Regions from separate parts of the Paenibacillus sp. IHB B 3084 genome, predicted to be linked through region 3. Evidence: riboswitches for the same ligand, from Rfam matches in the RefSeq annotation. Region 3 holds a riboswitch; each other region holds the start of a gene.

The links. Region 3 has a riboswitch for cobalamin ahead of cobJ (precorrin-3B C(17)-methyltransferase). Riboswitches for the same ligand answer to the same signal wherever they lie in the genome.
Region 1: linked by a shared signal. The riboswitch ahead of ASL14_RS04895 (ABC transporter substrate-binding protein) and the one ahead of cobJ (precorrin-3B C(17)-methyltransferase) in region 3 are both predicted to bind cobalamin.
Region 2: linked by a shared signal. The riboswitch ahead of ASL14_RS13045 (ABC transporter substrate-binding protein) and the one ahead of cobJ (precorrin-3B C(17)-methyltransferase) in region 3 are both predicted to bind cobalamin.

Annotation. Positions count from the first base shown of each region.
Region 1 covers NZ_CP013203.1:1,048,164-1,053,346, forward strand. The annotation lists gene cobT (nicotinate-nucleotide--dimethylbenzimidazole phosphoribosyltransferase) at 1-104, opposite strand, end outside; gene ASL14_RS04885 (ABC transporter ATP-binding protein) at 180-1,046, opposite strand; partial or broken gene ASL14_RS04890 (FecCD family ABC transporter permease) at 1,051-2,088, opposite strand; gene ASL14_RS04895 (ABC transporter substrate-binding protein) at 2,085-3,089, opposite strand; cobalamin riboswitch at 3,296-3,489, opposite strand; gene ASL14_RS04900 (histidine phosphatase family protein) at 3,614-4,384, opposite strand; gene cbiB (adenosylcobinamide-phosphate synthase CbiB) at 4,426-5,183, opposite strand, start outside.
Region 2 covers NZ_CP013203.1:2,774,609-2,779,791, reverse strand. The annotation lists gene nikB (nickel ABC transporter permease) at 1-716, opposite strand, end outside; gene ASL14_RS13045 (ABC transporter substrate-binding protein) at 732-2,315, opposite strand; cobalamin riboswitch at 2,523-2,726, opposite strand; gene ASL14_RS13040 (nucleobase:cation symporter-2 family protein) at 3,269-4,576, opposite strand; gene ASL14_RS13035 (xanthine phosphoribosyltransferase) at 4,570-5,183, opposite strand, start outside.
Region 3 covers NZ_CP013203.1:3,059,376-3,064,558, forward strand. The annotation lists gene ASL14_RS14385 (uroporphyrinogen-III synthase) at 81-926, shown strand; gene ASL14_RS14390 (LOG family protein) at 1,098-1,652, shown strand; cobalamin riboswitch at 1,710-1,893, shown strand; gene ASL14_RS27170 (hypothetical protein) at 1,852-2,079, shown strand; gene cobJ (precorrin-3B C(17)-methyltransferase) at 2,208-4,043, shown strand; partial or broken gene ASL14_RS14400 (sirohydrochlorin chelatase) at 4,139-5,183, shown strand, end outside.

The DNA.
Region 1 (5,183 bases), 2.0 Mb from region 3:
CCCGGTGGCTTCGTTAATTGGTCCAAATGCTCCGAGGCCGCCAAGGCTGCCGCCCCGTCCGGCTGTGCAATGCTGGCGATCAACTGCTGTAATTTTCCGTTCATGCCCTCCACTCCCTGCTCCCTATATGTGTTTAGCGATCTCATCATAAATTCTGTTTCTTCAATACTTTACTCAAATTACTCCAGTCGTTCGCCCCGACCAGTTGCATCCCGTGCACTTCTTCGCAGTAAAAGCTGCGGCACACCACTATCCGGATGAGGCAACATTACAGGCTCAACACCATATACATGGCGAATCCGCTCCTCTGTTAACAGCTCTGATGAAGCTCCTAACCCCTCAACCATTCCGTCCTTGAGCACAAGCAAGTCATCACAAAACTGGGCAGTCAAATTGAGATCATGCAGGACAGAGATAATCGTCACGCCCGTTTCCCGCCGCCATTCCGCCAGCAGCTCCATAAATTCAAGCTGATAGCGTAGATCCAGATAGGTTGTAGGCTCATCCAGCAGCAAAATCTGTGGCTCCTGCACCATCACCTTCGCCAAAGCCACGCGCTGCCGCTGTCCCCCGCTCAAACGGTCTAACGACCTGTCCGCCAAGTCGGTAAGATCCAGCCTCTCCAGCACACGATCCGTAATGATTCCCGGGTCAATCCCTTTTTCCTTATCCACCTTTTCTCTACCAAACCAGTCCTGATGGGGAAAGCGTCCCATTTCCACGACTTCCCTTACCGTGTAACCCACCGGGGGGAGCCCCTCCTGCTGGAGCACAGCTACAAGACGGGAAAGCTCTTTTCTGCCATAGCTAGTGACCTTTTTACCATATACAAGAACGTTTCCCGAAGTCGCGTGATCCACACCGGAAAGCAGATGCAGCAACGTCGACTTTCCACTCCCGTTCGGGCCGATGATGCCCCACCAATCTCCTTCGTCTACGCTCCAGCTTATATTTTTTAACGCATGGAATTCCCCAAAATCACGAGTCAGACTGGCAATCTCCAACGCCCGGACTCGCGATGCCTGTGGTCCACTTGGTTCCTTCACAGCAATCCCCCCTGCGCAGCTTCTTGTTCCGGTACAGGAGATATGCGAAGAACGGTGCACCGACAAAGGCCGTCATGACACCCAGTGGAATTTCGGTCGGAGCCAGTAGCGTACGTGCCGCAGTATCGGCCCAAGCCATGAAAATAGCCCCGCCCAGCGCGGATAACGGAACGATCATCCGATAGTCGGGGCCCGTCACCAGACGGATGATGTGCGGTACAACGAGTCCCACAAAGCCAATCACTCCGCATACCGAGACAGCCGCGGCTGTCAGCAGCGTGGATATGATAAGAACAGATAGCTTCGTTGCATCTACATTAACCCCCATATGAGCCGCCTGACGTTCACCCAAGGCCAGAATGTTCAGCACTCGTGCCCGGTTCCACAGAAACACCAGCCCAATGACCACATAAGGCAAAAGGATGCCTGTATACGACCAGCCGCGCAGACTGAGGCTCCCCATTGTCCAGTACAATATTTCATTAACCGTCTCCTTCGACATGGCTGTCAGAAAAGAAACAACTGCACCCAGAAAAGATTGCATCACCACGCCCGATAAAATAAGGCTTTGCGTCGGAATTTTTGCGCCTTCCCGCGCCAACGTCAGCACCATCCACAACGTCAGCATTCCGGTCGTAAATGCCACCAGCGGCAGTGTCCATACGCCTACAAACGAAAATTGAAGCCCCCAATAAATCAGCACTGCTGCCCCTACCGAAGCACCCGAGGATACCCCCAGCGTGTACGGATCAGCCAGCGGATTGCGCAGCACACCTTGAAATCCGGCTCCCGCCAGCGCAAGCGCTGCGCCTACCAGCATTCCCAGTAAGACACGCGGCAGTCTGATCTTCAAAATAATCTGCTCTGTGGATGGATTCCAATCCGGTGTAAACGTCTCACCTAACCACGGCAGATGGTTGACCAGAATACCCGTGATCTGGCTGACGGGAAGCTTGGCCGAGCCGATGCCGAGACAGAGCAACAGCGTCAGCAGCAATAAGGCAAGACCTGCCCCTCCAAAGCCGATCAGTCTACGAGTCATTTGAAAATTTCAGGATACACGCCCTTGGCCACTTCCTTGAGACCTTCCGTTACACGCGGACCCGGACGACTGATCAGATTATCATCCACGGCAAACACCCGGTTTTGACGAACAGCCGATATTTGATCCCATCCACTACGGGCTTTGATAATATCGCCGAGCGTCTGGCCTGTTTTGTCGTCCTTGACATTTTTGCTGTATAATATTACGTCCGGATTCGCCGCTATAATATTTTCCTCACTGATCTGGTACCAGCCCTTTTGGGTTGCAGCTACATTTTCCCCGCCCGCCAAAGAAATCAGCTCATCCATAAACTCTCCCTTGCCAACCGTCCAGCCGGGTGAAAATTCGACGTATACTCTCAGCTTCTGCCCTTTGCCGATATTTTTAACACCGTCTTTCACTTCCGCAACATCTGCTCTCATCTTGTCGGTTACCGCTCTCGCTTCTTTCTGATGGTCGGTAATTTTCCCATATAGTTCAATGTTAGCCATGACATCTTCAACCGTTTTCGGCTCGGTTTTAAAAATCATGATTCCCAGGTCACGCAGCTTGGTCGTCGCCTGCTCACTGAGCGATATTCCTGCAAAAACGACTTCGGGATTCGCGGCGATGATCGCCTCTTCATTCGGCTTCATAATACCGCCCACTTTGGGCTTCTTCGTAGCCGCTTCCGGGTAATCGGAATAGTCGGATACGCCGACAATTTCCTTATCCAGTCCAATGGCGAACAGCGCCTCGGTTTCAGCCGGGGAGACGGAAACGATTTTGTCCGGCGCTTTTTTGAACGTAAACTCCTGCCCGGTCGCATCCTTAATGGTCAACGGGTAGACCGTTTTGCCCGGAGGCTCCTGAGCGGTTGCTGTCTGTCCCGGTTGCTGTGAGACTTGATCCCCTTTATTTTCAGCGTTCTTTCCGTTAGCTCCACATGCACTCAGCACAACCGCCAAGACCAGAGCCAATAAGCCTGTTGTCCAGACCTTTATTTTATTCCCTGCCATGATTTACACCCCTCCATATAAATTCTTTAAGAGCGTCACTTGAACATCATCCGATATCTGCTAAATCCAGCCTTCTTTTCCTTTCAAAAAACCCCTGCATCCTCAGATAAGGATACAGGGGTCACGTTAGCGCAGCTCATATGCAGGCGGCAGTTTCTTCCGCATGGACAGTCACTGCGAACACGTCATCCTTTCCTCGAAGGACTATGGTGACAGGCGGACGGGCAGGTATCCTGACTTACAGAACCATGCGACAGCCTGTTGCTCCTTCATGTGCTTTGCGGCACATATAGCTGGGCGGGCTGGCATTTTTCCATTTACAGTGGCGGGACCGCGCCGGATTCACACCGGCTTCCCTTTTAACAGCGCACCGGAAAGAACCCGAGGGTTTCATCCCGCTACACCGACCTCGTCTGCTGGATATTTGATGTAGTGTTGGTCAAGCCGTTCTTTTACTTGATGATTATAGGTTAAAAAAGACTGGCTTACAACCCAAACCGCCTGTTCACTTGCCCCTATCTGACCTAAAAAGAAAACACCTCTCCTATCCACTGGTGTCGTTCTCCCAGCCTCAACCGAATCGTAATTGCCGCTCCCGGCTTCGGATTCAGACTCCAAAAATCATGACCCGGTACCAGCATACAAGCCAACTGACGAATCACTCCACCATGCGTGACGACCAGAACAGAAGGTGGGGCATCAGGCATGCCTGTTTTCTGAACATCCATCATTTTACGCCACTCATACAAAGAGTCTAGGAATTCATCGAGGCGGTTCACAAAGTCTGCCCAAGGCTCTCCCCCCGGCGGCGTAATTCGCTGCGGCTCATCAATCCACGCTCGATACAACGCCACATCCTTGAGCATGTCATACGTTTTTCCATCCCATTCCCCAAAATGAAGCTCTCTCAGATGTGGTTCCATGATGGCAGACCTAGCGGAACTATTAGATAGGAAACGTTCAGACTCCCATTTGGATGTCAGCTCCAACCGTGATTCCGGTTTCAATTCGAAGTGGGTTCCCTCTCCAAGCTCTGGTCCCAGTTCCGATTCCGGCAAAATGATCTGCAAGGTCTGACGACAACGTATCAAGTCACTGCAATAGATTCGGGCAAAGGAATGCATCTGTAATTTTTCCCGCAAAGGCTCTAATTCTTGCTCTGCTCCCGGTAGCAATCCCAGATCGGAGTGCCCCAGGTATCGACGTTCCCTGTTCCATAAGGTTGTGCCGTGCCGCACCAGCACAAGTTCCAAGTCCCACTGCTGATGTTCTGTAAAATAATGCTTCAAGGTCATATCGCTTCCTGCTCTATAGGCAGCATTCGGTGTGTCACGCTTCACTGTATCCACCCCAGTGCATAGCATCCGGCGGACACGAACAGACACAATCCCGCAAACATGCTGGACACGGCAAACATCAGCCGGATCGTATGCCGGATATCATCCGGCTCCATCGGTCGCACCAGCTCTCCCATATATGCGCGAAAGGAGCGCACGCTATGATATACATTATAGCCTCCGAGGCGAATCCCCAGTGCACCCGCAACTGCTGATTCCGGAAAGCCGCTGTTTGGACTGGGATGCAGCCGCGCATCTCGCCTTACCATACGCCAGCTACGTCCAGCATCATGCCCATAAACCCACGCTGTTACTACCAGCATACCCGCTGTCAGGCGTGCCGGAATGTAATTAGCGGCATCATCCAGACGTGCCGAGGCCCAGCCCAAATGCAGATACTTTTCATTTTTGTAGCCAACCATGGAATCGAGGGTATTCACGGCACGATAAGCCAGCGCTAATGGTGCTCCCCCGATCAGGGCATAAAAAAGCGGGGAAATAATCGCGTCCACGATATTTTCAGCCACCGTTTCGACGGTACCGCGCACAATCTCAGGCTCATCGAGCTGCTGCGTATCCCGCCCGACGATCATTCCCAGCTCCCGGCGTGCCGCAGGCAGATCACCCGCCTTTAATTCGCGATACACTGCCATTCCGGCGTCCTTTAGTCCTTTGGAAGCAATCGTGGTGGCGATCAGCACAATTTCCGCGCCGACAGACAGCCACGGATGAATCCAGGCGAGCAAGCGCAGTAACG
Region 2 (5,183 bases), 280 kb from region 3:
CCTAACAGCGTAATGATCGGCAAAATCGCATGCCTGAATATCTCAAAAAACAGAATATGCTTGCGGGAAAAGCCTCGGGCCTTCGCCGCCTTCACAAAATTCCGGTCACCCAGCTCCAGCATTTGGGCACGCAGCACACGGGCTTGCACAGCCCCCAAACCTGCCCCAAGGGTCAGCGCTGGCAGTACCAAATGAGTCCAATCCTCACGACCCATGGACGGGAGCCAGCCCAAACAGACGGAGAACAGGTAAATCAGCAGAAAGCCAAGCCAAAAAGAGGGAATGGACGATCCCAGCAGTGCAAACAGCCTTCCCAGACGATCGAGCCAACCACTGGATTTTACTGAGGCGGCCAGTCCCATTCCAAGAGTCAGGACCGTCATGACGGCAAAGCCCGCCGAAGCCAGCTCCACAGTAGCGGGCAGTCTGTTCCACAGTTCGGTTAGCACCGACTCCTTGGATACATAGGAGGTGCCCCAGTGCCCTGTGAACACATCCCGCAGCCAGTTCACATACTGAATATGCAGCGGCTCGCTCAAGCCCAGCTCCTTACGCAGCGCCGTCAACGCCTCCTCAGAGGCAGGCACATTATGCGCGGTGAGCAGAATGGTAGCAGGGTCGCCGGGAGCCAGCCTCATCAGCACAAACGTCAGCGTGGATACAACAAACACAATGATGACCAGTTGCGCCACACGTTCCAGAATAAAACGAATCATAGGGTATGCAGCCCGTTATTCCGCAATATCGGATTGCGCCGTAATGTAGTAATACTCAATCGGATGCGGCGTGAAGCCCTTCACCCCTTTTTTCGCCCCAAATACATTGTCCGGATGAACAATGAACGACTGCGGCAAATCCGTATTAATGATATCCAGCGCTTGCAGTGTCACAGCATTACGTTGCGCTGTATCCTTCGCCAGCTTCAAGCTGCCAAGAAGGTTCTCCAGCGGTTTGGAACTATAACGGCTTACATTGGCTTCGCTTTTAGAGGAATAAAACATGTCCATAAAATATTGCGGCTCCCCCGTATGGGCAGTCAGCATGCTGTACATGGCAAAATCCCAATCGTTTTTGGTCAGTGCCTCGTCGATATTTTCCACCTTGCGAATCTTCACCTGGATGCCCTCCTTCAGCAGTTGGCTCTGAATCACCTCAGCCATCACCGAAAGCTCTGGACGTTGAGGAAAGGTCAGCAACGTAACTTCGAACGGCTTGCCTTGCTTGGTCCATGTGCCTTGGGCATCCTTCTTCCAGCCATCCTTCGTCAATAGCTGCTCGGGCGTTCCGTCCAGCGCTTTACGCTCGACCTTACCGAAGGGGAGAATGCTCGGGAATGGGCTGCTTGCCTCCGTACCATAGCCTCTCATGATCGCACTCACAATGGATGCACGTGGTATCAAGCTGTCCACTACTTTGCGGTTCGCGGCATCCTTGAACAGAGACGACTCCATGTTATACACGATCATATGGGTGCGCAAAGAGGGAGCCGACAGCACTTGCAGCTTATCGTTCTTTTTCAATACCTCCGCGTTATCCACCGGAATATCGGTCGCTACATCTACTTCGCCGGATTGCAGCGCCAGCAGGCGCGAATTGCCGTCCGTAATGAACTTCATCGTTGCTTCAGCCAGCCGGGCCTTCTCGCCCCAATATCCGTCATAACGCTCTACGACCAAGGATTGATCCTTGTTGAACGCTTTAATTTTAAAAGCACCTGTCATCGCAGGGTAGCTCTGCTCATCCTTTATGGACGCTACATCCAGCACAATCGTCGACGGATCAGCCAGATTGGACACCAGCGCCGCATTCGGCTGGTTTGTCGTAATTTTCAACGCCAGCGGCCCGGTTACGTCAATTGACTTTACATCTAGCAAATCCTTCGCCAGATGGCTTTTCATAATGGAGCGCAGCAGGGAAGTTTTTACACTTTCCGCGTCCATACTCTTTCCGTTATGAAAAGTGACCTTATCCTGCAAGCTGAACGTCCAGACTGTGGGGCTATCCTGCTTCCATTCCTTGGCCAGCCAAGCCTCAGGCTCCAGCTTTTCATTCAAACGGACAAGTGTCTCGCCTGCGCCAGAACGCATAACATCCCAGCTATTATCGCCATGCGGGTCAACGCCTGACGGCTTCCACGTATACGCCATCACCAGCTTTTTGTCCGTTGTGGACTGTTGTGCGGATGTGTTTTCGCCCTTGTCGGAGCTGTCCGCCGTCTTATTAGTTGTGGAGCATCCCGCAAGAGCCATAACTGCCAGTAGCAGCATCACCCCTGTGCATATGGACCATGAACGCTTTTTACGATTGCTTATCATCTTATTTATCCCCCTCTATCTTGTCATTCACAAATACCTAACGCAAAAAAAAGCATCCCCGACCGCCTGATCAGCAGTCAGAAATGCTTTCATTATAAAATGCCAAAGCTCACCTCAAAGCACCTCTAATCATAGAAGGGATCGGATCGGTTTCAGACATTCCGTAAGCAGCACGCCCAACCACCTCCCCAGCATCCCGTGGGTCTGACAGTGATGTTAAAACAGGCAGGTCTCCTGACTTCAGGCGTATCTTTCAGGCCTTCCCGGTTCTTCACAGTTCCAGTGGCTATTCCGAAAGCTACAGCAATTCCCTGCTGATGCCTGTATACAGTGGCGGGTCCGTGTCGGAATCTACCGAACTTCCCTTTTAAGTGAGCACGTACAACAGCCATCTACATGATCTCAACGAAACCCTGTAGATAGAAAGTCCGGCTCACACCTGTTTTCTTCCTTTATTCTTTTTCATTACGATTTAGGACTATCTTATTTTGTTGTTACAGGCTTGTCAACAAATGTCGCATAATAATTTAAATTTGAACGATACGGCGAGAATCAAGGCTATGACTTTGCGTTGCATGCACGCAATGGACGTGATAAAATTAGGTATAGAGATACCCATCGTGTCCGTATACTAAAAAGAGTCTTCGCCGCTACCAACGGCAAAGACTCTTAGGACTTGAAAGGCTGTGGATCACCACCACGGCGCGCTGCATAACTGAATGTTAATGCAAACGAAACCCACCGTTAGGGGCCAACCTAATTACGCGGTGGGTTTTCGCTTGTTCCGAAACTTCCGTACCACGCCTCTGCCTACCACTCTAGCAAATTCTTCTAATAGAATCTCAAATTCCCTTCTTCATACAGAAAGAGGGCTTTATCAATAACTCTATGCCAAAAAGCCGGAAAAAGAGGCTTACGACCTCTCTCCGGCTGTCTTTATCTAATCCTAATTATCAAACCTTCTGCGGAACCTCCGACACTGTCACACCTTTGACCGATTCGGCTTGTTTTTTCGTTAAAACGATGTTCAAGACAATCGCCGTGATCGAGCCGGATACGATGCCGTTTTGCAGCAGCATTTTGGCAAAGCTCGGCAGTTGGTCGAACATTTGGGGCAGCACGGCAGAGCCGAGGCCCACCGCAATGCTACATGCCGCGATCAGCAGATTGCTTTCCTTCCGCAAGTCCACTTCTGACAAAATAGACATGCCCGACGCAGCAACCGAACCGAACATAACGATCATCGCCCCGCCCAGCACAGCATTAGGAATCACTGTCGTTAAGGCAGCCAGCTTGGGCAACAGACCAAGAACAACCATAATACCACCCGCAGCAAAAATAACGTTCCGCGACTTGACGCGTGTCAGCGAAATCAGACCTACATTTTGCGAGAAAGCCGTGTAAGGAAACGCATTAAAAATACCACCAAGCATAATCGCAAGTCCTTCGGAACGCAGACCATTGACGATTTGCTTCTGCTCTACCTTTTGATCAATCGCCTTGCCTACTGCCAAATAAACGCCCGTAGACTCGACCATGCTGACAATGTTAACGATAATCATCGTACATACTGCCATAATGCTAAACTCAGGCTTACCAAAATAAAACGGCTGCGCAACACTCACCCAAGACGCTTGCGCCACTGGAGCAAAATGTACCATTCCCATCGCATAAGCAACCACCGTACCCGCAAACAGACCGATGAGCACGGAAATCGAGCGCAAAAAGCCTTTTGCCAACCGATTCACAAGCAAAATAACCAGCAAAGTAACTAACGCCAGCAACAAATTACGCGGCTGTCCAAAATCCGCGCTACCCTGACCCCCTGCTACGTTATTCATCGCCACCGGAATGAGGGACAGGCCGATAATCGTAACAACCGAACCCGTAACCACCGTCGGGAAAAAGCGTAGCAGCTTGCCATACAACGGTGCCGCGAGCACCACGAATATACCTGATAAAATAATGGCTCCGTACGCGGTTGCCAAATTCGAGGTCGACGCAATCGCGATAATCGGACCCACCGCCGTAAACGTACAGCCCAGGATGACAGGCAATCTACTGCCGAAAAACCGCGTGCCCATAATCTGTAATAACGTAGCAATCCCGCAAGTGAACAAATCGGCAGCCACCAGATAGGCCATCTGGGCTGGCGTCAGGTGCAATGCTCCCCCTACAATGAGAGGTACGGCAATCGCTCCAGCGTACATCGCCATCACATGCTGGAAGCCCAGCGCGAATAACTTTTGTTTGCTTAACATCCCACATTCTCCTTAACGGAAGGAATTACCGCACCCGCTTCTTCTATAAAATGAACCTCGCCCGGTGCCATGGATGCGATACGTGCAAGAGAGCGTACGGCGATGCCTCTTTGTTCCAGCAGTCCACGGCCTTCCTGAAAGCTCTTTTCGATCACGCAGCCAACCCCGGCCAGCTCCGCTCCTGCTTCCTTCACAATATCTGTAAGTCCGACCAATGCTGCACCGGTCGCCAGAAAGTCATCCACGATCAGCACATGGTCGCTGGCATCGAGATATTTTTGGGAAATACTTACCTGATAGGTTTCCTGCCGTGTAAACGAGTGAACCTCAGCGAAGTATACCTGCTCGTTCAGCGTGATTGCCTTCTTTTTCTTCGCGTAGATGAACGGAACACCCAATGCAATGGCTGTAGCCATGGCAAACTGAATACCACTTGCTTCAATCGTAAGCACCTTCGTAATGGGAGCACCGCCAAAAAGACGTGCGAACTCCTTACCAATCTCCAGCGCCAATGCTGTATCTACCTGATGATTCAAAAATGAATCTACCTTTAATACCGTGTCGGATAAAATCTGTCCCTCTTGACGAATACGTTCCTCCAAAACTT
Region 3 (5,183 bases):
TCTTATTTGTCTTTCAGCCCTCTAATTGTATACTTGGTAGAAAGGATTATGACTTCGATTTCTACAAGGGAGGGAACAGGATGGCACAACGCATGGCAGGCAAGAGAGTTGCCCTTGCCGGTCCCCGTAAAGCAGACGAAATGGCATTGCTGGTTGCAAAAATGGGAGGCGAGCCAGTGCAGCGTCCGGCCCAGGGTACGGTTTTTCTGGATGATATTGAGCTGCGCAATGCGGTTGTATCGTGGGTGAAGCAGCCGCCGGACTGGAACATTTTTACGACAGGTATGGGGCTGGACGCGCTGTTCGATATGGCGGAGGATATGGGCGTGGCGGAGCAGATTATGGAGCTGCTGCAATCCTCGAACATTGCGGCGCGCGGCTACAAGACGGTCAATGGACTCAAAAAGCGTGGCTTCATACCAGATGTACGGGACGAGGATGGAAGTTTGGACGGGTTGACGCGTGCTTTTGCGCCGTATGATCTGAAGGGGAAGGAAGTGCTGTTGCAGTTGCATGGTGATCCGACCCCACGGCTGGTGAAATGGCTGGACGAGCAGGGGGCAGTTACCCGGCAGGTGCTCCCTTATAAGCATATTCCACCCGAGGAAGCGAATTTGCAAGCACTGCTAGCGGATATCGTAAATCGTAATGTTGATGCAGTTACGTTCACCAGTGGTCCGCAAATCCGCTTTTTGTGCCAATATGCGAGGGAACAGAAGCAGATGGAAGACGTGCTGGAAGCTTTTCGCCATGATGTGATCGCTGTGTCGGTAGGCAAGGTGACGGCGCAGTCCATTTTGGAGGAAGGTATTGAACGGATCGTGTTTCCAGTGGAGGAACGAATGGGCGCGATGATGGTGGAGCTGGGAAGATATTTTGAGCATAGCGCCTCGGTGCACGGCTACGGTCTTGAAGTTGTGAACTGAAAACTAACCTATATCCTTGTGATAAAGGGTAAAATAAAGATAAGGGCCTACAGGGTCTTTATCTTTTTTTGTTGGAAATGCATCGACAGAAGTTTTTGTTATAACGAAAATATTTATTTAATATAATGAAAAAGCCTCGATGCGGGATACCAGAACAGGAGCTGAGACATTATGAATTCCATTTGTGTATTTGCCGGGTCCAGACCCGGACATTCATCGGTATATCTTCAGGAGGCAGGCAAGCTTGGAGAGGCTATGGCCCGACATCATGTTCGTCTGATCTATGGAGGCTCCAGCAAGGGGCTGATGGGTGAGGTCGCAGATGCGATGCTGGCCGGGGGCGGTCAGGTCACCGGGATTATGCCGACCCTGTTATTCGATGCAGAGATTATTCACCGGGGAGTCACCGAATTTATTGAGGTGGCAAGCATGCATGAACGCAAAGCGGTCATGAGCGAAATGGCGGATGCCTTTATTGCCCTTCCGGGGGGATTGGGAACATTTGAAGAGCTGTTCGAGGTGCTGTGCTGGGCGCAAATCGGCATTCATCGCAAGCCCATCGGGCTGCTGAATGTGAACGGATATTTTGACCCGTTGGCGGAAATGGTGCGTCATAGTGTGCGCGAGGGATTTACCGGAGTTGACCATCCAACGCTGCTGAGTATCTCTGCGGACCCGGACGAATTGTTGCATATGTTAAAAAATAAGGCAGAGAACTTGAAATAAAGCGTTTTTCATGCTTGCACAACTGATTGAGCCAAGGTTATGATAAGACCCATAATCAAATAGCGGACAGACAAGGTGCCTTTGTGATAGCGAAGGGTAACAGGGAATCGGGTGCAAGTCCCGAGCGGTCCCGCCACTGTAAGGAAGAGGATTTTTTCAGACGTCACTCGTGAGAAAACGGGGAAGACGAAAAAATCTGTTGATGCCGAGCCAGGAGACCTACCTTGATCTGTATGCACCGTTAACCTTCGCGGAGAGGATGGGTGTACGAAATCAGGAAATCAGGCGCACGCTGCTTTTTCCATGTTGGTTGCAGGTTTGCGTGGAGCTGAACATGCAGAAGCATTTCAAGCGTGAACAGGCAGATGGAAAGCAACGGCACGATGGCGGAAGACAAGAAGTGTCTTCTTATGCTGTGTCCGTCTGATGATACGATGCGTACATAGGAAACCCATCCGGGCAGGATGGGTTTTTTTTAGTTACAGGATGTCCATATATAAGTGAAATAGATAGAAGTGTGGAAAACATAGCATAGATTTAAGAAGGAGGATAACGATGAGCCCATTAGGAAAATTGCTCGTGATTGGATTCGGACCGGGGGATATGGAACATATCACCAAACGGGCGCTGGACGCGCTGGCCGAGAGTGAGGTCATTATCGGTTACAACACCTATGTAGATCTGATCCGCCCGTTGTTGAACGGACAGGAGATTGTGCGCACAGGCATGACAGAGGAAGTGAGCCGTGCGCAGGAGGCGGTTCGACAGGCGGAGATGGGCAAGAAGGTAGCCGTCATTTCCAGTGGAGACGCAGGCGTATATGGCATGGCCGGGCTAGTGTACGAAGTGCTGATGCAAAAGGGCTGGCGCCGTGAGGACGGGGTTGAGGTAGAAGTCGTGCCGGGAATATCGGCGATTCAGTCCTGTGCTTCGCTGTTGGGTGCGCCCGTCATGCATGATGCATGCACGATCAGTCTGAGTGACCATTTGACCCCTTGGGAAACGATTGTGAAACGTGTAGAAGCGGCAGCTTCGGCGGATTTTGTCATTGCACTGTACAATCCGCGCAGTGGTCGGCGTACACGCCAGATAGTTGAGACGCAGTCCATTTTGCTGCGCTACCGTGATCCGCAGACTCCGGTAGGGCTGGTCAAGAGTGCTTATCGCGACCGTCAGCAAGTAATTGTGACGACGCTGGAGAACATGCTCAACCATGATATCGGTATGCTGACGACCGTCATCATCGGCAATTCTTCGACGATGGTGTATGACGGTCTGATCGTGACGCCGCGCGGGTATCAGCGCAAGTATACGTTGGGTGCGACCGAGCAGGCGCTCAAGCCGCATCAGCGGCTCCGCACGGAAGCGGAGCCGTGGTCGCTGGGTGCGGAAGAGGATCGCGCGCTGAATGCGTCGCAGACAGGCGCAGCACCCGCAGTGCCAGCCCCTGCGGGAGCTGGCGGGACCGCGCCCGCGCCTTCCGCGAGCGGTGCTGCTGCGGTTGCCACGCAGGCACGCCCGCAAGCGGTGGCTGCCGTGCAGGCCGCGCCTTCGGCGCAAGCCGGGGCGGCCCCGGCATCGCTGGCAGCGGAGGCGCTGAGCCGCCTCGCTGCGGGCGGCAAGCTGCCGGGCGAAGCGAGCGCGCGCTGGAACGGGCAAGCGCCCGCCGTGAGCGTCGCCGGAACGGCAGCCGTGGCCGGAGCGGTGGCTACGGCCGGGACAGCGACAGGCAGCTTTGGCAAGCCTGCGCTGTTTGAGGTGGGCGTTTCCCCCGGCGTGGGAAACAAGAAGTTCACCGCTCGCCAGATGGCGCTGCTCGCCGAGGTAGCGGGTGATGAAGGCGAGCTGGAGTACACGCCGGATCACCAGATCGTGCTGCGCGTGCCGTGCGCGGACCCGGAGGAGCTGGTAGGGCGGCTACGGGATGAACGATTCATCGTGATGCCGATTGGCGATGTGTTTAAGATGAAGGCGTGCGACTTCTGCAATATGGAGAAGGATGACGCTGTGCCTGTGGCGGAGCATCTACAGGTTGTACTGGGCGGATTGCAGGCACCCAAGGAAACGAGCATTGCTTTGAACGGCTGCGGTATGGCCTGCTATGGAGCGGTGCTGGAGGATATCGGGATTGTGTACCGCAAGGGAGGATATGATCTGTTCCTCGGCGGCAAAAAATTCGGACGCAACGCTCATGCCGCTCAACCTGTGGCAGAGGGCATTCCGGGGGATCAGATTACGGATATCGTTGAGAATGTCATCGCTGAATATAAGGAAAAAGGGCATCCGAACGAGCGTTTTCATAAATTTTTCAAGCGTGTGGGCGTGGTAGCGGGTTTTCGGCATGAAGATGCGCCTGCAATAGTGGAAGTGAATGCCGTCTGTGGCGATTAATGGGCTAGAAAGCCTGTTTTTATGGATGTAAGCATATAGATAAAATAGGGCGTCTTGCAGGTCATCCCTATTTTGATGAGGAGGAAAATACAGCAGTGAATGCAATATTGTTGGTTGGACATGGAAGTCGGGACCCGGAGGGGAATCAGGAGCTGATGGAATTTGCACAGGCGGTGGCAGATCGGGTACCGGATATGTGCGTGGAAACCTGTTTCCTGGAGTTGGCACGTCCCGGCATTGCCGAAGGAGTGCAGACATGTGTGGAAAAAGGGGCGACGCGTGTCGTTCTTATTCCGATTATTTTGTTCGCAGCGGTACATGCCAAAATTGATATTCCGATGGCGATTGACCGGGCAAAGGCGAAATATCCGCAGGTGGAATTTGTATACGGACGTCCGATTGGCGTTCACGAAAAATTGTCAGTATTCTGCAAAGCCGCTTGAAAGAGGCCCGTCCGGTTGCGGTTCCAGCCGGTATGGATAGCGCTGTGGAGGCTTCTGCCGAGGTGACGGATGAAGAAACGGCTGTGCTGGTGCTGGGACGCGGAAGCAGCGATCCGGATGCGAACAGCGACTTTTTCAAAATTACCCGTATGCTGTGGGAAAAACTCCCGTATACGTGGGTGGAGAGCAGCTTTATCGGTGTGACTCAGCCCTCTTTTCCAGATGGCTTGGAACGCTGTCTACGTCTAGGTGCCAAAAAAATCATCGTGCTCCCATACTTTCTATTCACGGGTGTGCTGATTAAGCGTATCGGAGAAATGACAGAGGAATTTGCGGAGTCTCATCCTGAATTACACGTGGAAATGGGCGGATATTTTGGGTTCCATCCACAATTGGTCGAGCTGGTGCTGGAGCGTGCCAACGAAGGCTTGGTTGGCAAGGTGATGGCCAATTGCGATAACTGCCAGTTCCGTCTGGAGGCGCAGGAGCACCACCATCATCACCACGACCACGACCATGATCACGATCACGGACATGACCACGATCACGGACATGACCACGATCACGGACATGACCACGATCATCACGATCACCATCATGATCATCACGACCATGACCACCATGCACATGGACACGATTATCATCATGAGGAACACTCACATGATCACGAGCATGAGCATGTACATGCGCACAGCCA